Regions from separate parts of the Agromyces sp. Marseille-Q5079 genome, predicted to be linked through region 1. Evidence: riboswitches for the same ligand, from Rfam matches in the RefSeq annotation. Region 1 holds a riboswitch; the other holds the start of a gene.
What was found. A riboswitch is a leader RNA that binds a small molecule or an ion and turns the genes downstream of it on or off. The one in region 1 is predicted to bind thiamine pyrophosphate.
Positions count from the first base shown of each region.

Region 2: linked by a shared signal. The riboswitch ahead of ACR3IO_RS12510 (ECF transporter S component) and the one ahead of ACR3IO_RS03090 (MFS transporter) in region 1 are both predicted to bind thiamine pyrophosphate.

Region 1 covers NZ_JBPEJF010000001.1:663,912-674,500, reverse strand. Annotated here, with positions in the region: gene gap (type I glyceraldehyde-3-phosphate dehydrogenase) at 1-631, shown strand, start outside; gene ACR3IO_RS03095 (hypothetical protein) at 772-957, shown strand; gene ACR3IO_RS03090 (MFS transporter) at 1,156-2,499, opposite strand; TPP riboswitch at 2,490-2,586, opposite strand; gene ACR3IO_RS03085 (helix-turn-helix domain-containing protein) at 2,764-3,213, shown strand; gene ACR3IO_RS03080 (ClpP family protease) at 3,422-4,033, opposite strand; gene ACR3IO_RS03075 (ClpP family protease) at 4,030-4,713, opposite strand; gene ACR3IO_RS03070 (hypothetical protein) at 4,913-6,277, shown strand; gene ACR3IO_RS03065 (dihydrofolate reductase family protein) at 6,421-6,972, shown strand; gene ACR3IO_RS03060 (hemerythrin domain-containing protein) at 7,127-7,825, shown strand; gene ACR3IO_RS03055 (MOSC domain-containing protein) at 7,949-8,746, opposite strand; gene ACR3IO_RS03050 (S8 family serine peptidase) at 8,988-10,589, opposite strand, start outside.
Region 2 covers NZ_JBPEJF010000004.1:405,784-416,372, forward strand. Annotated here, with positions in the region: gene ACR3IO_RS12475 (alkaline phosphatase family protein) at 1-936, shown strand, start outside; gene gatC (Asp-tRNA(Asn)/Glu-tRNA(Gln) amidotransferase subunit GatC) at 1,004-1,306, shown strand; gene gatA (Asp-tRNA(Asn)/Glu-tRNA(Gln) amidotransferase subunit GatA) at 1,303-2,832, shown strand; gene gatB (Asp-tRNA(Asn)/Glu-tRNA(Gln) amidotransferase subunit GatB) at 2,832-4,349, shown strand; gene ACR3IO_RS12495 (hypothetical protein) at 4,532-5,098, shown strand; gene ACR3IO_RS12500 (DNA polymerase IV) at 5,144-6,427, shown strand; gene ACR3IO_RS12505 (hypothetical protein) at 6,457-6,789, shown strand; TPP riboswitch at 6,857-6,957, shown strand; gene ACR3IO_RS12510 (ECF transporter S component) at 6,994-7,641, shown strand; gene ACR3IO_RS12515 (ABC transporter ATP-binding protein) at 7,730-9,151, shown strand; gene ACR3IO_RS12520 (energy-coupling factor transporter transmembrane component T family protein) at 9,148-9,927, shown strand; gene ACR3IO_RS12525 (ATP-binding protein) at 9,911-10,498, shown strand; gene ACR3IO_RS12530 (hypothetical protein) at 10,552-10,589, shown strand, end outside.

The DNA of each region.
Region 1 (10,589 bases):
CGACGGTGCCGACGTGACCCTCGCCTACGGCGTGAACACCGAGGCGTACGACGCATCCGCCCACACGATCGTCTCGAACGCGTCGTGCACCACGAACGCCCTCGCGCCGCTCGCGAAGGTGCTCGACGACCTCGCCGGCATCGAGCACGGCTTCATGACCACGGTGCACGCCTACACGCAGGAGCAGAACCTGCAGGACGGCCCGCACCGCGACCCGCGTCGCGCCCGCGCCGCCGGCGTCAACATCGTGCCGACCACGACGGGCGCTGCGAAGGCCATCGGTCTCGTGCTTCCGGGCCTCGACGGCAAGCTCTCGGGCGACTCGATCCGCGTGCCCGTGCCCGTGGGCTCGATCGTCGAGCTGAACACGACGGTGGCTCGCGACGTGAGCCTCGAGGACGTGCTCGCCGCGTACAAGGCGGCCGCGGCAGGTCCGCTCGCGGGCGTGCTCGAGTACTCGGAGGACCCGCTCGTCTCGTCCGACATCACGGGCAACCCGCACTCGTCGATCTTCGACGCCGCCCTGACCCGCGTCGACGGCCGCCACGTCAAGGTCGTCGCCTGGTACGACAACGAGTGGGGCTTCTCGAACCGCGTCATCGACACGCTCGAGCTCCTCGCGCAGGGCTGATCCGGCAGCTGATCGAACGGATGCCGCCACCCGCCGCCCGGCGCGGGCGGCGGCATCCTCGTGGGCATTGCGGGGTCGGTGCTGCGGGCATACCGTGGTGCCGACCGACGCCGGAGGCGTCGCGCACAAGGAGGTGCGACATGGATCCGCTGTGGTGGATCATCGGGCTCGCGATCATCGCGATGGTCGTCGTGATGCTGGTCAGGGGCCGAAGGCGTTCGCGGACTCCATCGGAGGATGCCGCCGCCGAGCGGGCCGTCGAGGAGCAGGCGCGACGGGAGCAGGAGCGGCGCGACCAGGCCGGTCCCGGTGCGGGCAGCGCCTGATCGACGCGCACGACGCGCACGAGGCGCACGAGCGCACGAGGCGCACGAGGCGCGGGTGCGTGGTCGCTCGCGTCGATCGACGGCTGGTTCTCCGACATCCCCGACGATGTCGGCCGCTGGCTCGTGCAGGTCTGAGCTGAGCGGATGCCGCCACCGTCGCCCAGTGTCGGGTGGCGGCATCCGTACGCGGCGGGGGACTCAGCCCTTTCGCGTGAGCAGCGCGCCGACAATGCCGAGCGCCGCGGCCACGATCATGAGCGCCGCGACCGGCCACCAGTGCCCCGTCGTGGCGACGAGCCACGCGGCGAGCAGCGGCGACAGGCCGCCGCCCACGATCGCGCCGGCTTCGCGCCCGATCGTGATGCCCGAGTAGCGCACCCGCGCGTCGAACAGCGACGCGAACCACATCGGCTGCACGCCGTCGGCCGCCGTGTTCACGACGCCGATGACGAGCGCGACCACGCCGATGACGAGTACGGCCGACCCGGTGTCGAGCGCGAGGAAGAGCGGCACGGCGATCACCGCGAGGCCTGCGAGTGCGGCGATCGTGAGTCGCGCCGACCCGACGCGCTCGCCGATCCGCCCCCAGACCGGGCAGGCGACCACGGCGATGCCGGCGCCGAGGAGCAGGGCCGTGAGCGTGACCCACCGTTCGAGGCCGAGACCGGCCGCATAGCTCAGGCAGAACACCGAAACGAGGTAGAAGGTCGTGTTCTGTCCGGCGCGCACGAGGAAGACCGCGAGCACGTTGCGCGGCCGCTGCAGGACCTCCCCGAGCGGATGCCGCGACGTGCGGCGCTCCTCGAGCAGCGCCGTGAACTCGGGCGACTCGTCGACCCGGCGCCGCAGGTACACGCCGACGCCGACGAGCACGATGCTGACGAGGAACGGCACGCGCCAGCCCCACGTGAGCAGTTGCTGTTCGTCGAGCACAGCCACGAGCACGACGAACGCGAGGTTGCCGAGGATGAGGCCGACGTAGAGCGCGCTCTGGATGAGGCCCCCGCGCACGCCGGGGCGGCCGGGGGCGCTCTCGAGCGCGAGCAGCACGGCGCCACCCCATTCGCCGCCGGTCGCGGCGCCCTGCGCGAGCCGCAGCAGCACGAGCAGCACGGGCGCGAGCGCACCGACCTGGGCGTAGGTGGGCAGCAGCCCGATGAGCGAGGTGGCGATGCCCATCACGAGGAGCGTTCCGAGCAGGGTCGAGCGGCGGCCGAACCGGTCGCCGAGGTACCCCGCCGCGAGGCCGCCGAGCGGGCGTGCGAGGAACCCGGTCGCGAAGACCGCGAACGAGAGGAGCACCCCGGTCATGGGGTCCTCGCCGGGGAAGAACAGCGTCGGGAACACGAGTGCCGCCGCCGTGCCGTAGAGGAAGAAGTCGTACCACTCGAGGGCGGTGCCGATGGAGGCCGCTGCCACGGCGCGACGCGCCCGGTCCGGCGACGGATCACCGCCGGGCGGCGCGCTGGGGCCGGGTGCACCCGGATCGGTGCCGAGCATGGTCGGCGGGTGGGCAGGGTCGACGTACGCGCGATCGCTCATCGCGACATCCCTTCGCTAGTCCGAACTAGATCAGGTTCGACGGGTGTGTTCTCAGCCGCGCGGATCGCGGCACCCCGTGTCACTGCCCGCGAGCCTAGCGGGTCTCGGCCGAGCACCGATCGCGCCGGTCGACGGGCGCACCGGCGCCGTATCGAGACCTCGTGGCGTCCACGGGTCCCGAGACGCCTCGTTCCTCGACCGACGGCGATTCTGCTCTGAGCGGATGCACGAGACATCCGCTCGGCGCCTCGGTAGCCTCGCGACATGGGTGCGGGACAGCGGGGTGCGATCGACCGGTACGGCGACGAGCGGATGCCGCGGCGCATCGCGCCACGCACGCGCACGCCGCTCTGGCGGGAGGCGCTCGGCGCGTTCCTGCGACGCGAGCGGCTCGCGCAGGAACGGATCCTCGCCGACGTCGCGAACGAGGCCGACGTGTCGACGCAGTACCTCTCCGAGATCGAGCGAGGGCGCAAGGAGCCGTCGAGCGAGATCCTCGCCGCCGTGGCGGAGGCGCTCGGGCTCACGCTCCTCGATGTCGCGGCGGGCGTGGCCGGCGAGCTCGGAGGCGCCGAGGAGCGCCGGCCGGCGGCATCCGCCCCGCGCCCGCTCGTGGTGCTCGACCTCACCGCTCGCGGCAGTCGTGGCCCTGCGCAGCACGAGACGTCGGCGCCGGTCGCCGGCGCGTTCCGCGACGTCGCGCTCGTCGCCTGAGGCCCGGCCCCGCATCTCCCATCCGGCATCGCCCGCCCGGCATCTCCCGCCCCGCATCTCCCGCCCGGCATCGCCCGGCGGGGTGTCGCTCCTGAACACGGCGGCACTCCGGCACTTGGGCACTTGGGCACTTGGGCACCACGTTCCTGAACGGAACCCGCGGCGGGTTCCGAACGCAACCTCCCGCGGCTACGGCGTGAGGGCGGCGCTACTCGAGCGCCGGCACGGCGATCCGCTGCACGGCCACGACGCGGTCGGCGAGCCCGTACTCCACGGCGCCTGCCGCATCGAGGATGAGCTCGCGATCGGTGTCCCGTCGCACCTGCTCGGGCGTGCGCCCGGTGTCGTGCGCGAGCACCTCCTCGAGTTCGCCGCGCACGCGCAGCACCTCGTCGGCGTGGATGATCAGGTCTGGGATCGACCCGCGACCCTGGGTCGACGGCTGGTGCAGCACCGCGCGCCCGTGCCGCAGGATTCCGCGCATGCCCGGCGCCCCGCCGGCGAGGAGCATCGCGGCCGGTCCTCCCGCCTGGCCGACGCACGTCGTCGCGACCGGCGGGCGGATGTGCTGCATGGTGTCGTACACCGCGAGCGCCGCGTGCGGCGAGCCGCCGGGCGAGTTGATGTACAGGTGCACGGGGGCCTCCTGGCTGTCGGCCTCGAGGTGCAGCAGTTGGGCGATGAGCACGTTGGCGACGCCGTCGTCGATCTCGGTGCCGAGCGTGATGATGCGCTCGCCGAGCAGCCGGCTGTACACGTCGAGGGTGCGCTCGACGTTGCCGCGGCGCTCGACCACGTACGGGATCGGGTAGCTGCTCATGCGAGCACCCCCTGTCGCGCCGCGGCGGCCGCGTGCGCGAGCGGGTGGCCCGCGGCATCCGACCGGAAGCCCGGACCGAGCGCGCGCCCGCGGGCCCCCGGGTAGATGTCGATCGCGTCGTGCACGATGCGGTCGATGAACCCGTACGCGACGGCCTCCTCGGCGCTCACCCAGCGGTCGCGCAGCGAGTCCTCCGTGATGCGCTCGAGCGGCTGCCCGGTGTGCTCGGCGAGCAGGCGCAGCATGGTGTCGCGTGTGTGTCGCAGGTCGTCGGCCTGCAGTTCGACGTCGACCGCGGTGCCGCCGATGCCCGCCGATCCCTGGTGCATGAGGATCCGCGCGTGCGGCAGCGCCACCCGCTTGCCGGGCGTGCCCGCCGAGAGCAGGAACTGGCCCGCGCTCGCCGCCATGCCGATCGCGACGGTGGCGACGTCGTTCGGGATCGCCTTCATGACGTCCATGATCGCGAGCATGGCGGTCACGGAGCCGCCGGGGGAGTTGATCCAGAACGCGATGTCGCGCTCGGGGTCCTCGGCCGAGAGCAGCAGCAGCTGGCTCGAGAGCCGATTGCCGAGGTTCTGGTCGAGTTCGGTGCCGAGCACGACGACGCGCTGGCGGAACAACTGGGTCGAGAGGTCGGCATCGATCGGATGCAGCGGGGCCGGGGTGTCTTCGCTCATGCCTCCAGCGTGCGACCGAGCGGATGCCGCGGGCCAGCGTTTCCGCCCACGGCAGTGCTGCCCTGGGCGGAACGGTCGCAGCCAAGACCGGTCGCGCACGATTGTGCTCGTCCGACACCTCGGTCGCGGCGGTGCTCTCGTAGGATCGGGTCAGCGCTTCGGCGCCGCCCCAACCAACCCCCAACGGCCAGGAGCCCGAGTGACGACATCCGTTGACGACCCGACCCCCGGTCGTCGCGCGGCCGCGCGCGCGGCGTCGGCGACCCATCGGCGCGTTCCCGACGGGGGTCCGTTCCGCTACCACGTGTGCTCGCTCGAGCCCGGCGGCGAGTACGAGGAGACCATCGTCGAGGTCGCCGTCGACGAGGGCTCGCGGTACTTCAGCACCGCGTCGGGCGCGCGGATGACCGAGGTGACCGAACGCTACGTCACCGTTCGGCGCACGAGCGAGATCCGGTCGATGCACGAACTCGACCTCGACGAGATGGCGCAGCTCGAGGACGAGCTCGAGTTCGTCAGGCCGGTCGCGGGGCACAATCCGCTCGACGATCCCGCGTGGACCGAGTTCCTCGGCGACACGGTGCCGATCGCGGCGACCGGGCCGATCGAGCCGCTCGCGACCGCGCCGACCATGCCCGATGTACCTGACGAGTCCGACGAGTCCGACGAGCCCGACGAGCGGCTCGAGTCGATCGCGCTCGACGTTCCCGACGAGCCGGACGTTCCCGACGAGCCGGTCGCGGCACGCAAGGCCGATGACACCCCAGAGCCGGCCGATGCCGGCGAACCGACGCACATCGGGGAGGATGTGGAGATGACGATGGAATCCGACGCCGACTGGACCTTCGAGCAGTTCGAGGCGGTGGTGGCCGGGTCCGCCCCGGCACCGACCCCCGTGCGCGCGGTGCCGCCGTCGACGACCGGCCCGGTCGCCCCGCTGGCCGCGGCGACCCCGGCGCCCGCCGCGCAGCCGGCGCCCGTTCCGCCGGCCCCCGTTGCGCAGGCCCCCGTTGCGCAGGCACCTGTTCCGGCGGCCGCGGCACCGGCCGCACCTGCGGCGCCTGCCGCGCCCGCCCCGACCGTCGCGGCGCCGGTCGCCGGTCCTGCCGTCCCGGTCGCGCACGCCGCGGCCCTGCAGATCGGACTCGCGCAGGGCATCGCGTTCGTCGGGCATCGCGGCCAGACCGACAAGCTCGGTGCGCCGTACATCGACCACCCCGGACGCGTCGCCGAGGCGTTCGATCCCGCCGCGCAGCCGATCGAGGCGGCCGTGGCGTGGCTGCACGACGTGCTCGAGGACACCGAACTCACCGCCGAGACGCTCCGCGAGGCCGGCGTCGCGCCCGAGGTCATCGAGGCGGTGCAACTGCTCACGCGCACGTCCGAGGTCTCCGAGGCCGACTACTACGCGCGCATCCGCTCGCATGCCGTCGCGCGCAACGTGAAGCTCGCCGACATCGCCGACAACACGGCGCCGTGGCGCGTGCGCAAGCTCGACCACGAGACGCAGGCGCGCCTCGCCGAGAAGTACGGCCGCGCCCGCGCCGCGCTCGGCGACGCCTGACCCAGGTCGCGACGGTTCGACGAGACCGCGGCCTGAGAACACCGCCCGAGAACATCGGGCCGCGTGTCGATCCGCGAGGGTGCCGTTCGACGCATGGGTGAAGGGCGGATGCGCCGCCCACGCGAATCCGGAAGGATACCGACATGCGCCCCATCATCGTCACCGAATTCCTGAGCCTCGACGGCGTCATCGACTCCCCGGGCGGAGGAGACCACCCGCGCGCGGGTTGGACCTTCAAGGAGGTGCCCTTCGTCGCCGAGGCCTACGAGCTGAAGGGCAGCGAGCAGCTCGAGGCATCCGCCATGCTGCTCGGCCGCGTGAGCTACGACGAGTTCGCGCCCATCTGGCCGACCATGGACGAGTTCGCCGAGTACAACGCGATGCCCAAGTACGTGGTCTCGTCGACGCTGACGGACCCCGAGTGGAACAACTCGCACGTGCTGCGCTCGCTCGACGAGGTGGCCGAGCTGCGCAACGGCGAGGGCGGGCCGATCATCGTGCACGGCAGCGCGACGCTCGCGCAGGGGCTCGCCGCGGCCGGCCTCGTCGACCGCTACCACCTGCTGATCTTCCCGGTGACGCTCGGCAGCGGAAAGCGGCTCTTCGACGGCAACGCGACGGGCACGCTGAAGCTCGTCGACCAGGCCGTCTACGACAACGGCATCATCAAGGCCGTCTACGACGTCGAGTACTGAGCCCGAGCGGATGCCGCGGGGCGGCGCCCTCGCCCTGCGGCGCCGCGCTGCGGTGCTGTGTCCCGGCCTCGCCGACGCGTGATCGAGGGCCTTGTCGGGCGGCGCGCGGCGGGAGTACGCTCCGATCGCCTGTTCATCGTCGATCGGAGTCCCCGTGGCCGCTGCATCCCTCCCGCCGACCGGTGACGTCCCCGAACCCGCCGGCCCCAAGACCTGCGACGCGCGCGGCATGGCCGAGATCCACCGCCTCTTCAAGGTCGGCTTCGGCGAGGGGCCGACGCTCGTGCACGGCGTCGTCGAGGCGGATGCCGCGCACGCCGACGTCGTCGGCGACCACCTCGCGATGCTCTCGACGGGGCTGCACGCCCACCACGAGGGCGAGGACGCGATGCTCTGGGACCGGCTCGAGCAGCGGGCGCCCGCCTGCAGCCTCCACATCGAGCGCATGCGCCGGCACCACGCCGAACTGCTCGTGCACCTGACGGCGCTCGACGAGGCCCTGCCCGCCTGGCGGGCGAGCGGGCGCCGTGCCGACGCGGCATCCGTGCTCGAGGCCCTCGACGGCGTGAACGGCGCGCTCGCCGTGCACCTGCCCGACGAGGAGGAGAACATCGTGCCCGTCATGGAGCACACCTTCACGCAGCCCGAGGTCGAGTGGTTCGCCGAGCACGGCCGCAAGGCCACGCCGAAGGGCAAGACGTTCGTGCAGCTCGGGGCGATCCTCGCGGCGCAGCCCGACGGCGGCGACGAGTGGATGCACGAGCACCTGCCGGCGCCCGTGCGCGTGATCTGGCGCGTGTTCGGCCGGCCGGTCTACGCGAAGAACCGCGCGCAGCTGCTCGGCACGCGCTGACGCACACTGCCGCGCGCTGACGCGGTCAGTCCGGCGGAGTTCGCACGATCGGGAGGACCCGATCGCGGATCTCCTCCTCCCGATCGCGCGAACTCCTCCGAATCCGGAGTGGAACCCGCCCCGTCAGCCGACCGTCGCGGCGTCGCCGACGGCGACCTCGCCCTCGTCCTGCGGCACGAGCAGCACGCCGAACCAGGTCTTGCCGTCGCGGCGCCGGTACTTCGAGAGCGTGCGGATCGGCTCGAGCCCGCGCTGCAGCGTGACCGGGTCAATGCCGGTCATCATGCAGCGGTCGCATCCGGCCGCGACGCGGAAGCGCACCTCGCCGAGGGTGACGAAACCCCAGTCGTCCTCGGCGAACGGCTCGTCGCCGTCGACGACGACGTTCGGGCGGAAGCGCAGCATGTCCAGCTCGGGCGCGCCCTCGTCGGTCCACGCGTTGAGGGCGGCGAGCGACGCCTCGGTCGTGAGCAGCAGCGGGCCGGCGTCTGCGAGCGACATCCGGTCGCCCTCCTGGCCGCCGTGGTCGGCCTTCACGGTGCGCACGGTCGGGTCGGGCTGCCAGACCAGTCGCACCTGCTGGCCGATGCGCGAACTCAGCCACTCGTCGGCCTCGTCGCCGGCGGGCAGCGCCGTGCCCTGACGCGTCACCTGCACCTCGATGGGATCGCCGCCGCCCGGCACGTCGACGCGGAGCGGGTCGGATGTCGCGCCGCCGAGCAGCACCCCGCCATCGGCCAGCGGCTCGGCCTGCAGGCTCAGCATCACGTTTCGCTCCCGCGCGGTCACCTTCGCGCCGTGCTCGTCGACGACGGCCCAGCGACGGTCGGCGGCGAGGCCCCACGGTTCGACGCGCGCCGAGCGCACGTCGAGGCCGCCGAGCGACTTCACGGGGTAGATGCGAACGCGGGTCACCTGCATGCGAACACGCTACCCGTCGGGCGGGCGCCCGAATCGCCGCACGCCCCGAGCGGTCGCCCGCGTGCACCATCAGGTGCAGGAGATCAGGCCTCATCCTCGCTGTGGGCGGGCATGGGGCCTGATCTCCTGCAGCGTGCACGGACCGGCCGCGCACAGGCGAGCGGGGCCGACCTCCGAGGAGGCCGGCCCCGCCGGTGCTGTCGTGCTGTCGTGTGGTCGGTCGCTCAGCGACCGGGTGCGGCTACTTGCCGACCGCCTTGAGGGCGTTCACGAGGCCGTTGCCGTAGAACCCGTTCTGCTTGGTGGTTCCCTCGCAGGTGTGGGTCGCGGTGAGGGTCGCGCCCGCCGGGGTGATGCGCGTGTACGTGAACGCGGCCGGCGTCGGGCAGGCCTTGTCGACCGCGGTCTGGCGCAGGCGCGCGTCGACGACCGAGGCGGGCAGGTACTTGCCACCGCGGATGACGTCGGGAACGCCGTACTTGCTCACGATGAGCGCGGCGACGCCGGCGGCGTGCGGCGACGCCATCGAGGTGCCCTGCAGGTACTGGTAGTACCCGCAGGTCGTGCCGGCCGTGTCGCAGCTCTTCACCACGCCATCGACCAGCACGTTGCCGGCCTCGTCGATGGCTCCCTCTTCGAGGGCGAGTGCCTGCGGGTACGCCGCGAGGATCGCCTTGCTGATGTCGCGCGTGTTGCCCGCGGTGTCGTAGACGTCTCCGCCGGGGGCGGCAACATCCACGTAGCCGTTGCCGTAGTCGGAGTAGTACGCCTTGCGCTCGGAGACGCCCGTGCTGCTCACCGAGATGACGCCCTTGCCCTCGCTCGGCATCGACGTGCAGGTCGCGGGGTCGAGCAGGTCGCGCGTGTAGGCGACCTCACCGGGGACGTCGGCGAAGTCGGGGCTGCCCACGTCGCTGATGACCTTGGTGTAGTCGGTCGCGCCGTTGCCGGCGGCCGAGACGAGCGTCACGCCGCGCAGGCGTGCGTAGTCGAGCGCGCGCTGCATGGCCTTGACGATCGTCTGCTGCTCCTGCTGGTCTGCTGCGGAGTCGGCCGGGTGGCTCGCGCAGTTGAACAGCCACGGGTCGACGTAGTAGCTCATGTTGACGACGTCGACGCCGATCTTGCCGGCGTACGTGAGGGCGTCGATCGAGGGCTGCAGGAAGAAGTACCCCGAGTCCTGGCCGGCGCGGAGGTTCACGAGCTTCACGTTCGGCGCGACGCCGGCGATGCCGATGCCGTTGATCGGCGAGCCGATCGTGGAGGCGACGTGCGTGCCGTGTCCGTTCTCGTCGACGTTCGCCGCGTCGGTGCACGACCCGTCGGCCTCGTCTTCGCAGGCGCCGTCGATGACGCCGCCGTTCGCGTCGACGGGGACGTCGACGGTGAAGTTGCGGCTCTTCTTCGCGTCGAAGTTCGGTGCGATGTCGGGGTGCGTTCCGTCGACACCGGTGTCGAGGATGCCGACGAGCACCTTGTCGCTGCCGCGCTCGACCTTGTACGAGCCGTCGACGGTGGCGCCGATCTGCTGCATGTCCCACTGCAGGGAGGCGAGAGGCTCGGCGGTGAGCGAGTTGCCGCCCTTGCCCTTCTTCGCGGCAGGCGCCGCGGGCGTCGCGCCGCCGCCTGCGCGGACCTCGGCCTCGGCCTCGTCGAGCTTCTTGGCCTCGTCGCCGCTGACGGCGTCGTCGGGCACGTCGGCGATGACGCGGTTCTGCGCCGTGCCCTCGATGACGCCCTGCGCCAGGGCCTCGGCCTCGAAGCCGGCGTCGGTGGTGCGAACGGTCGCGACGCCGACATCCGTGTTCTCGGCGACGATCGTGCCGCCGGCTGCGGTGACGGC
Region 2 (10,589 bases), on a different contig from region 1:
GACCCGGCGCCGACCGTCTTCAACCGCCTCGAGGACGCGGGCCTCGACTGGCGCATCTACTTCGACGAGCTCCAGCTCGTCTCGTTCACGGGAGTGCTGCACGCCCCGGTGCTCGAGAAGTACTGGCGTACCGACCACTTCGCCACGATGGACCGGTTCTACGAGGATGTGCGCACGGGCGCCCTCCCCGTCTACGCGTTCATCGAGCCGCGCATGGTCTACAACCACAACGACTTCCATCCGCCGTTCGGCAAGCTGCGGGAATCCGAGGTCGACGGCACCGAGATCGTCGACAGTGCGGTGTCCGACGTGCGCGCGGGGGAGCTGCTCGTCCACCGCATCTACGACGCCGTCAAGTCCAGTGCGAGTCCCACCGGTTCCAACGCGCTGAACACCCTCCTGCTCATCACGTTCGACGAGCACGGCGGCACGTACGACCACGTGCCGCCGCCGGCCGCGATCCCGCCCCACGAGGACGCGGATCCAGGCGAGATGGGCTTCGAGTTCGACCGCCTCGGATGCCGCGTGCCCGCCATCGCGGTCTCGGCCTACACCCGGGCGGGCACGATCGTGCACGACGAGATGCACCACGCCGCGGTGATCGCCACGCTCTCGCGCCTGCACGGACTGAAGCCGCTCACGCGACGCGACGCGGGAGCCAACAACCTGTTCAGCGCGGTCAACCTCGACACGCCGCGGCATCCGTCGACCTGGCCGTCGACCACGCCGCAGTTCCTGCCGCCGAACCCGCAGGCCGAGGCGCCGCACCCCGCCCACGCCCACAAGGACAAGCCGTTGAGCCCGCCGGCGCGGGGCCTGCTCGGCATGCTGCTGGCGCGATTCGGCCAGGCTGACGAGCCCGAGCCCGAGACCTACGCGGACGCGTACCGGCTGCTGCACAAGTACGGTGAGGGGCTCTTCGGCGTGCAGGGATAGGCCGACGCGCTGCACGGCCCGCCGCCGATAGAATCGAACCATCCCCATCACGAGACGACGGAGCAGCATGTCCGAAATCACGGCGGAGCAGGTCGCGCATCTCGCGAACCTCGCACGCATCGCGCTCACCGAAGAAGAGATCGCGCACCTCACGACGGAGCTCGGCCAGATCATGCAGGCGGTCGAGACGGTCGGCGAAGTGGCGACGCCCGACGTGCCGCCCACGAGCCACCCGATCCCGATGCAGAACGTGTTCCGCGCCGACGTGCTCGGCGACGACGTGCTGACGGCCGAGCAGGCCGTCGCCGGAGCGCCCGAGGCCGATGGCTCGCGCTTCGTCGTGTCGGCGATCCTGGGGGAGGAGCAGTGAGCGAGATCATCCGCCTGACCGCCGCCGAACTCGGCCGCAAGATCGCCGCGGGCGAGGTCTCGTCGGTCGAGGCCACCCGTGCTCACCTCGATCGCATCGCCGCGGTCGACGGCGCCGTGCACGCCTTCCTGCACGTGAACGAGGGTGCGCTCGAGGCTGCGGCCGAGGTCGACCGCCGCCGTGCCGCGGGCGAGTCCCTCGGACCGCTCGCGGGCGTTCCGATCGCCATCAAGGACGTGCTCGTCACCGAGGGCATGCCCTCGACGGCCGGCTCGCGCATCCTCGAGGGCTGGATCCCGCCGTACGACGCCACGCCGGTGCGCCTCGTGCGCGAGGCGGGCATGATCCCGCTCGGCAAGACCAACATGGACGAGTTCGCGATGGGCTCCTCCACCGAGCACTCGGCCTACGGACCGACCCACAACCCGTGGGACCTCGAGCGCATCCCCGGTGGTTCGGGCGGCGGCTCGGCGGCATCCGTCGCCGCGTTCGAGGCGCCGCTGGCGCTCGGCAGCGACACGGGCGGTTCGATCCGCCAGCCCGCCCACGTCACCGGCACCGTCGGCGTCAAGCCCACCTACGGTGCGGTGAGCCGGTACGGTTCCATCGCGCTCGCCTCGTCGCTCGACCAGATCGGCCCGGTCACCCGCACGGTGCTCGATGCCGCCCTGCTGCAGGACGTCATCGCCGGGCACGACCCGCACGACTCCACCTCGATCCCCGAGACCTGGCCGTCGATGGCCGACGCGGTGCGCCGAGCGGATGTCTCGGGCGTGCGCATCGGCGTCGTCAAGCAGCTCGACTCCGACGGCGTGCAGGCGGGTGTTCGCTCGCGCTTCCACGAGTCGCTCGCGCTGCTCGAGCGCAACGGCGCCGAGATCGTCGAGATCGACGCCCCGAACTTCGAGTACGCGATCGCGGCGTACTACCTGATCCTCCCCGCCGAGGCGTCCTCGAACCTCGCGAAGTTCGACTCCGTGCGCTTCGGCCTGCGGGTCACGCCCGAGGGCGGCGGCACGGTCGAGCAGGTCATGGCCGCGACGCGTGAGGCGGGCTTCGGCCCCGAGGTGAAGCGACGCATCATCCTCGGCACGTACGCCCTGTCCGCCGGGTACTACGACGCCTACTACGGCAGCGCGCAGAAGGTGCGCACGCTCGTGCAGCGCGACTTCGAGAACGCCTTCGCGAAGGTCGACGTGCTCGCCACGCCCACGGCGCCGACCACGGCGTTCAGGCTCGGCGAGAAGCTCGACGACCCGCTGGCGATGTACCTCAACGACGTCGCCACCATTCCGGCGAACCTCGCCGGCGTCCCGGGCATCTCGCTGCCGTCGGGTCTCGCGCCCGAAGACGGCCTGCCCGTCGGCATCCAGTTCCTCGCGCCCGCGCGGCAGGATGCGCGTCTCTACAACGTCGGCGGTGCACTCGAGCGACTGCTCGAGGCCGAGTGGGGCGGGCCGCTGCTGAACCGCGCTCCCGACCTGTCTTCGCATGAGATGGCTGCGGCCGAGGAAGGTGTGATCTGATGGCCCGCGCGGCACTCATGGACTTCGACAAGGCGCTCGAGCTCTTCGAACCGGTCATCGGGCTCGAGGTGCACGTCGAGCTGAACACCATGACGAAGATGTTCTCGTCGGCGCCGAACCCCGCCAACCCGGCGTTCCACGACGCCGAGCCGAACACGTTGATCACGCCGGTGTGCCTGGGCCTGCCCGGGTCGCTGCCCGTCGTGAACGGCGACGCCGTGCGGTCCTCGATCTCGCTGGGCCTCGCGCTCGGCTGCGAGATCGCGCCCTCGAGCCGGTTCGCCCGCAAGAACTACTTCTACCCCGACCTCGCCAAGAACTACCAGATCTCGCAGTACGACGAGCCGATCGCGTTCGACGGCGAGGTCGAGGTCGAGCTCGAGAACGGCCGGGTCTTCCAGATCCCGATCGAGCGCGCGCACATGGAGGAGGACGCGGGCAAGCTCACCCACATGGGCGGCTCGACCGGCCGCATCCAGGGCGCCGAGTACTCGCTCGTCGACTACAACCGCGCCGGCGTGCCGCTCGTCGAGATCGTCACGCGCCCGATCTTCGGGGCCGAGGCGGATGCGCCCGCGCTCGCGCGCGCCTATGTGTCGACGATCCGGGACATCGCCCTCTCGCTCGGCATCTCCGAGGCCCGCCTCGAGCGCGGCAACCTGCGCTGCGATGCCAACGTGTCGCTCCGTCCGCGCGGCCAGGAGAAGCTCGGCACGCGCACCGAGACGAAGAACGTGAACTCGTTCCGCTCGATCGAGCGGGCCGTGCGCTACGAGATCCAGCGGCAGGCCGCGATCCTCGCCGACGGCGGAACGATCACGCAGGAGACCCGGCACTGGCACGAGGACACGGGGGCCACGAGCGCCGGTCGTCCGAAGTCCGACGCCGACGACTACCGGTACTTCCCCGAGCCCGACCTGCTGCCGGTCGTGCCGTCGGCCGAACTCATCGCGGAGCTGCGTGCGGCGCTGCCCGAGGCACCCGCGGCGCGCCGCCGGCGCCTGAAGGCCGAGTGGGGCTTCAGCGACGACGAGTTCCAGATCGTGGCGAACTCGGGCATGTTGAACGAGCTGGCCGAGACCGTCGCGGCCGGCGCCACGCCCGCCGCCGCGCGCAAGTGGTGGACGGGTGAGATCGCCCGTCTCGCGAACGCCGCAGACCGCGATGCCACGAGCATGGTGTCGCCGGTCCACGTCGCCGAGCTCGCGGCCCTCGTCGAGGCCGGCACGCTCACCGACCGCCTCGCCCGTCAGGTGCTCGAGGGCGTCGTCGCCGGCGAGGGCTCGCCGCAGGAGATCGTCGACGCCCGCGGGCTCGCGGTCGTCTCCGACGACGGGGCGCTCATCGCCGCGATCGACCAGGCGCTGGCCTCGCAGCCCGACGTGCTGGAGAAGATCCGCGACGGCAAGGTGCAGGCCGCCGGTGCTGTCATCGGTGCGGTCATGAAGGCCATGCAGGGCAAGGCGGATGCCGCGCGCGTGCGCGAACTCGTGCTGGAGCGCGCCACGGCCGAGTGAGTCCAGACCACCGCTGAGGGGCGATGTCCGACCGTAGGGTCGGGCATCGCCCCGGTCGTCTCCGGGGTGCCGACCGCGTCGTCGCCGTGGGCGGTTGAACTGGGGGAGTCCGTCGAGCTCCCAGCAGGTTCCGGGCTTGCGACCCTAAGCTGTTGGTCCCCTGAGCGATTGACGAGGCCATCATGGGTTTCCTTGACCGACTGTTCGGCGCACCCGCACCCGCACCCAGCGCGGCTCGGCCCGTGCCGCCGCCGGCTCGTCCGCAGTCCGAGGACGAGCGCGCGATCGAGCGCTACCGCTACCTGCTCCGCACGGCGCCGCCCGAGACGATCGAGGCCGTGCACGCCGAGGCCTTCGCCAAGCTCACTCCCGCGCAGCGCGCGCAGGTGTTCAGCACCCTCGCGGCGCAGGCGCCCGTGGGCGAGCGGCTCGTGTCGGATGAGCCTTCGGCGCTCGCGAGGGCCGCCACTCGCGCCGAGCTGCGCGCCCCGGGCACCATGGAGCGCACGTTCAGGTCGACGGATGCCGCGAACGGACGCGGCGTGCCGTCGTACGGATCCATGATGGGCAGCTCGATGCTCGGCACCATCATCGGCGTCGTGGTCGGCTCGATGCTCGTCCAGGAGTTCCTGCCCGACTTCGGCGGCGACGTCGCCGGCGGTACCGGGGAGACATCCGCGGATGCCTCCGGCGATGCCGGTGCATCCGGTGACTTCGGCGGAGATTTCGGCGGGGACTTCGGGTTCTGAACGCCTCCGGTCTGCGATGACGGTGGCCTGGCGTAGGGTCGCACCGTGAGCAAGCAGGACGGCTCGTCGAGGCAGGTCACCACGGGGCCCGTGGACGATTCGGCGACCCCGATCCTGCACGTCGACATGGACGCCTTCTTCGTGTCCGTCGAGCTGCTCTCTCGCCCCGAGCTCCGCGGCAGGCCCGTCCTCGTCGGCGGAACGGCGGGTCGCGGCGTCGTGGCGGCCGCGAGCTACGAGGCGCGCCGGTACGGGGTCAACTCGGCGATGCCGATGTCCGTCGCCCTGCAGCGCTGTCCGAACGCCGTCGTGCTGCGCGGCAACTACCCGGCGTACTCCGAGTACTCCAAGCGGGTCATGGAGATCTTCGGACAGATCACGCCGCTCGTCGAGCCGCTCTCCATCGACGAGGCATTCCTCGACGTCTCGGGTGCTCGACGCCTGCACGGCACGCCCGCCGAGATCGCCTGGACCATCCGCCAGCGGGTGCAGGCCGAGACGGGACTCACCTGCTCGATCGGGGTCGCGGCGACGAAGTACGTCGCCAAGGTCGCCTCGAGCAGGTCCAAGCCAGACGGGATGCTCGTGGTGCCGGCGCACGAGACGGTCGCGTTCCTGCATCCACTGCCGGTGTCGGCGCTCTGGGGCGTGGGCAAGGTCACCGAGGAGACCCTCGCGCGCATCGGGCTCCGCACGGTCGGCGACGTGGCCGCGATGCCGGCCGACGCGCTCGTGAGGGCCGTCGGCCCCGCGCTCGCGGGGCGCCTCGCGCGACTCGCGGTCGGCGACGACCCGCGCGAGGTGCACACCACCCGCACCGAGCGCAGCATCGGGCACGAGCAGACATTCGGCCACGACCTCACCGACCCGGTCGCGATCCGCCGCGAGCTCCTGCAGCTCTCGGGCAACGTCGCCGTGCGGCTCCGCAAGGCGGGCCTCGTCGCCCGCACCGTGTCGCTGAAGCTCCGCTACGGCGACTTCCGCACGCTCACGCGGTCGCGAACCCTCGCCGAGCCCACCGACGTCGCGCGCCGCATCTACGACGAGGCGTCCGAGGCGCTCGAGGGCCTCGTGGGCGACGGCGCGCGCGTGCGACTCATCGGCGTGCGTGCTGAGAACCTCCGCGAATCGGGCACCGGCGCCATGCTCTGGGATCCCGATGAGGAGTGGCGCGATGCCGAGCGCACGATCGACCAGGTCACCGCCCGGTTCGGCAAGGGCGCGGTGCGGCCCGCCGCGCTCGTGCAACGTGAGCAGGAGCGCGAGCAGCGCCGCGCGGCCAGAGGCGACGAGCCGTTCGACCCGAATGCCGCGGCGTGGGGCTGGTAGGCATGACCGCGCGCCGGTAGCGTGGCCACATGGCTGAACTCGTGCTGGACCTTGCAGAGACCGTCGCCGGCGTCGGCGTGAAGACCGCGTACGGCGAGACGATCGACATCGACGGCGTGAAGGTCGTCCCGGTGGCGCTCGGCTACTACGGCTTCGGCGCCGGCAGTGGCGGAGCGATCGACAACGTGCAGGGCAGCGGTGGTGGCGGCGGGGGGCTCTCCATTCCGCTCGGCGCCTACGTGGGCGAAGAGGGGCGCGTGCGGTTCGAGCCGAACATCATCGGCCTCGTCCTGGTCGCGACGCCGTTCATCTTCGTGGTCGGCCACGCCCTGAAGTCGGTCATCCGCGCACTCAAGCGCTGAGCCGCCCAGCTCGCCGCCCTGCGTTCGGTGAACGTGAGGGATCGTCTGCGTGTACGCTGATCTCGAACACGGGAGTCCGGTGAGCCGGGCTGAGAGGAAGGTTCTCAACCTTCGACCGTCGAACCTGATCTGGGTCATGCCAGCGCAGGGAGGCATTCGCATCTCATTACCCGTGCCGCTTTCATCGAGGGAGAGGGCACGACAGTGCACGCATCATCAACATCATCCGCCGCGACCGCGGCATCCGGTTCCTCCGCACGCCCCGAGCGTCCCAACCTCCGCTGGCGCGTGGTCGACATCGTCGTGGCGAGCGTCGTCGGCGTGGCCGTCGGCGTCGTCTTCTGGGCGTGGGGCGTCGTGTGGGGCCCGATCTCCGCGCCCATCGAAGCCCTGCTGCCCGGCCTGCAGGCCGCGCCGGCGGCGTTGTGGGTGGTCGCCGGCGTGCTCGGCGGGCTGATCATCCGCAAGCCCGGAGCCGCACTCTACACCGAGCTCGTCGCGGCGATCGTCTCCGCCCTCATCGGCAGCCAGTGGGGCGGCCTGCTCACGATCGAGGCCGGCCTCGTCCAGGGCATCGGCGCAGAACTGGTCTTCGCGATCTTCCTGTACCGGTACTGGCGCTTCCCCGTGGCCCTGCTGGCCGGCGCGGCCGCCGGACTCGCCATGGCGATCAACGACCTCGTGCTCTACTACGCCGGCGCAGCTTCGTTGTTCGCCACGATCTACGCGGCGTCGGCGGTCGTCGGAGGGGCGGCGATCGCCGGAGGTCTCTCCTGGCTCGCCGTGCGCGGTCTCGCGCGCGCGGGCGCGCTCGACCGCTTCGCAGCCGGGCGCGAGCTCCGGGCGGTCTGACGTGACGGGCGTCCGCACGCCCGCCGCCCCGGCCTCGGTCACGGCCCGTGGTTGGGGGTGGCGGCATGCCGGTCGGCGGTCGCCGGCGGTGCAGCACCTGGATCTCGACATCCGGCCCGGCGAACGGGTGCTCCTGCTCGGGGCATCCGGGGCCGGCAAGTCGACGCTGCTCCACGGCATCGCCGGTGTGCTCGGCGGCGACGAGGACGGCGAGAACCTCGGCGAGCTGCTCGTCGACGGTCGGCGTCCCTCGGCGGCGCGCGGCCGGTCAGGCCTCGTGCTGCAGGATCCCGATGCCCAGGTCGTCATGGCCCGGGTCGGCGACGACGTCGCGTTCGGGTTGGAGAACCTCGGCGTACCCCGCGAGGAGATCTGGTCGCGCGTCGGCCAGGCGCTCTCCGCGGTCGGACTCGACCTGCCATTCGAGCACTCCACCGCGGAGCTGTCGGGAGGCCAGCGCCAGCGACTCGCCCTCGCGGGCGTGCTCGCGATGCGTCCGGGCCTCATCCTGCTCGACGAGCCGACCGCGAACCTCGACCCCGAGGGCGTCCGCGACGTGCGCGACGCGGTCGCTCGCGTGGCCGAGGAGACCGGCGCGACGCTCATCGTCATCGAGCACCGAGTGCCCGTCTGGCTGCCGATCGTCGATCGGGTGATCGTGCTCGGCGGTGGGAGCGCAGGTGGTGTGCTCGCCGACGGCGTTCCCGACGTCGTGCTCGCCTCGCAGCGTTCCACGCTCCGCGACGGCGGCGTCTGGCTTCCCGACGAACGACCCTGGCTGGCACCCGGGCCGACGCTCCCGGCATCCGGACTGCTGGCCGGAGAGGCACTCGCGATCGGGCGCAGGCCGGATGCCGTGGTTCGCGAGGGCCTCGACGTCCACGTCGACGCAGGCCGGATCCTCGCGATCTCCGGACCGAACGGCGTCGGGAAGTCGACCCTGGCACTGACCCTGGCGGGGCTCCTGCGGCCGCTCGACGGACGGCTCACGGCATCCGGCACGCTGGCGACCGGGCTGCGCGGCGAGCCGTGGCGCTGGCGCTCCCGCGACCTGCTCGCCCGCATCAGCACCGTGTTCCAGAGTCCCGAGCATCAGTTCCTCACCGGTTCGGTGCGGGCCGAGCTCGAGGTCGGCCCTCGCGCGCTCAAGCTCCCCGAGACCGAGCGTCGCACCCGGATCGACGAACTGCTGTCGGTGCTCAGGCTCGAGCACCTCGCGGGCGCGAACCCGTTCACGCTGTCCGGAGGGGAGAAGCGGCGGCTGTCGGTCGCCACGGCCATCGCGACGCGGCCACGCCTGCTCGTGCTGGACGAGCCGACCTTCGGGCAGGACGCCACCACCTGGCGGGAGCTCGCGAAGCTGCTCGTCGGGCTTCGTGACGACGGCGTCGGCATCGTCGCGGTCACGCACGACGACGCGTTCATCGAGGCCGTCGCCGACCGTCGACTCGACCTCGGGCCCGCTGCGCCTGCCGTCTCCGAGGCGACCGGCCGCGGGAGGAACTCATGAGTATCGCGAGCGTCCGTCCCGGACTGCCCCTGGCCGAGGTGAATCCCGTCGCGAAGGTCGCGGCGACGGTGCCGCTCAGCATCGTGCTCATCCTCACGCTCGACATCGTCTCGGCCACCGTCGCGATCGTCTGCGAACTCCTCGTGTTCACGCTCGTCGGGCTGGGCAGCGTGCTCTGGTCGCCGCGCACCCTCCCGGTCTGGATCGCCGCACCGCTCACGGGCATCAGCATGGTGCTCTACGGCGCCCCATCGGGCGAGACGCTCTGGGACTTCGGGGTCATCCACGTGACCGAGGGCTCCGTGCAGATCGGCGTCGCGACGACCGTGCGCGTCATCGCGATCGCCCTCCCGGCGGTCGTGCTCTTCCTCACGATCGACCCCACCGACCTGGCCGACGGGCTCGCGCAGACCCTGAAGCTGCCGTCGAGGTTCGTCCTCGGAGCCCTGGCGGCGTTGCGGCTCGTGGGGTCCGCGATCGACGACTGGCGCACCCTGAACCTCGCCCGTCGAGCCCGCGGCGTCGGCGATTCCGGGGCGATCCGGCGCACCATCGGGCAGGCCTTCTCGCTGCTCGTGCTCTCCATCCGCCGAGGCGGCATCCTCGCCACCGCGATGGAGGCGCGCGGGTTCGGCGCGGAGGTCGAGCGCACCTGGGCGAGGCAAGCCCACTTCGGCCGTGTCGAGTGGCTGGTCATCGTCGTCGGATGCCTCGTGGCGATCGCATCCGCGAGCGTGGCCATCCTCGTCGGGAGCTGGAATGTCATCTGGTCCTGAGGAGTCCGGGGAGCGACGGGCGCGCGTCGCCGGCTTCGACGCGCCGGCTCGGCGGGTGCTCGCCGCGATGCGCGGCATCCGCCGGCCGCTCGTGCTGGTCGACGGTCCCAGCGGCTCCGGCAAGTCGACCTTCGCCGACGTGCTGACGCGCGCGTGGCCGGGTCGCGCCCCCGCTCTGGTGCGGCTCGACGACGTGTACCCGGGCTGGAACGGGCTCGACGCGGCTCGCCACGATCTCTCGCGCACCCTCGTCGCCCCGTGGCGACGTGGTGCTCCCGCTCGGTACGGGCGTTGGGACTGGGTCGCCGACGCCCGCGGCGCGACGGGGTCGGTCGCCCCGGCAACGGGGCTGCTCGTCGAGGGTTGCGGGGCGTTCGGGGTCGCGGACACGGGGCACTCCGCCGTGCGCATCTGGATCGAGGCGCGCGAGGACGTCCGACGCCCTCGGGCCCTCACTCGCGACGCCGGGGCCTTCGACCCGTTCTGGGAGCTCTGGGACGGCCAGTGGCGCGCCTACTTGCGGCGGTGCGATCCGAAACGTCACGCGACCATCAGGGTGCGCTCGAACTGAACGCGCCGCGTCGCACCCGTGCGGAGTCCGGCTCCGACGGATAGCGTTGGTGCATGGCAGCCGAAGAATCCTCAACCGAGTACCTCGTCGA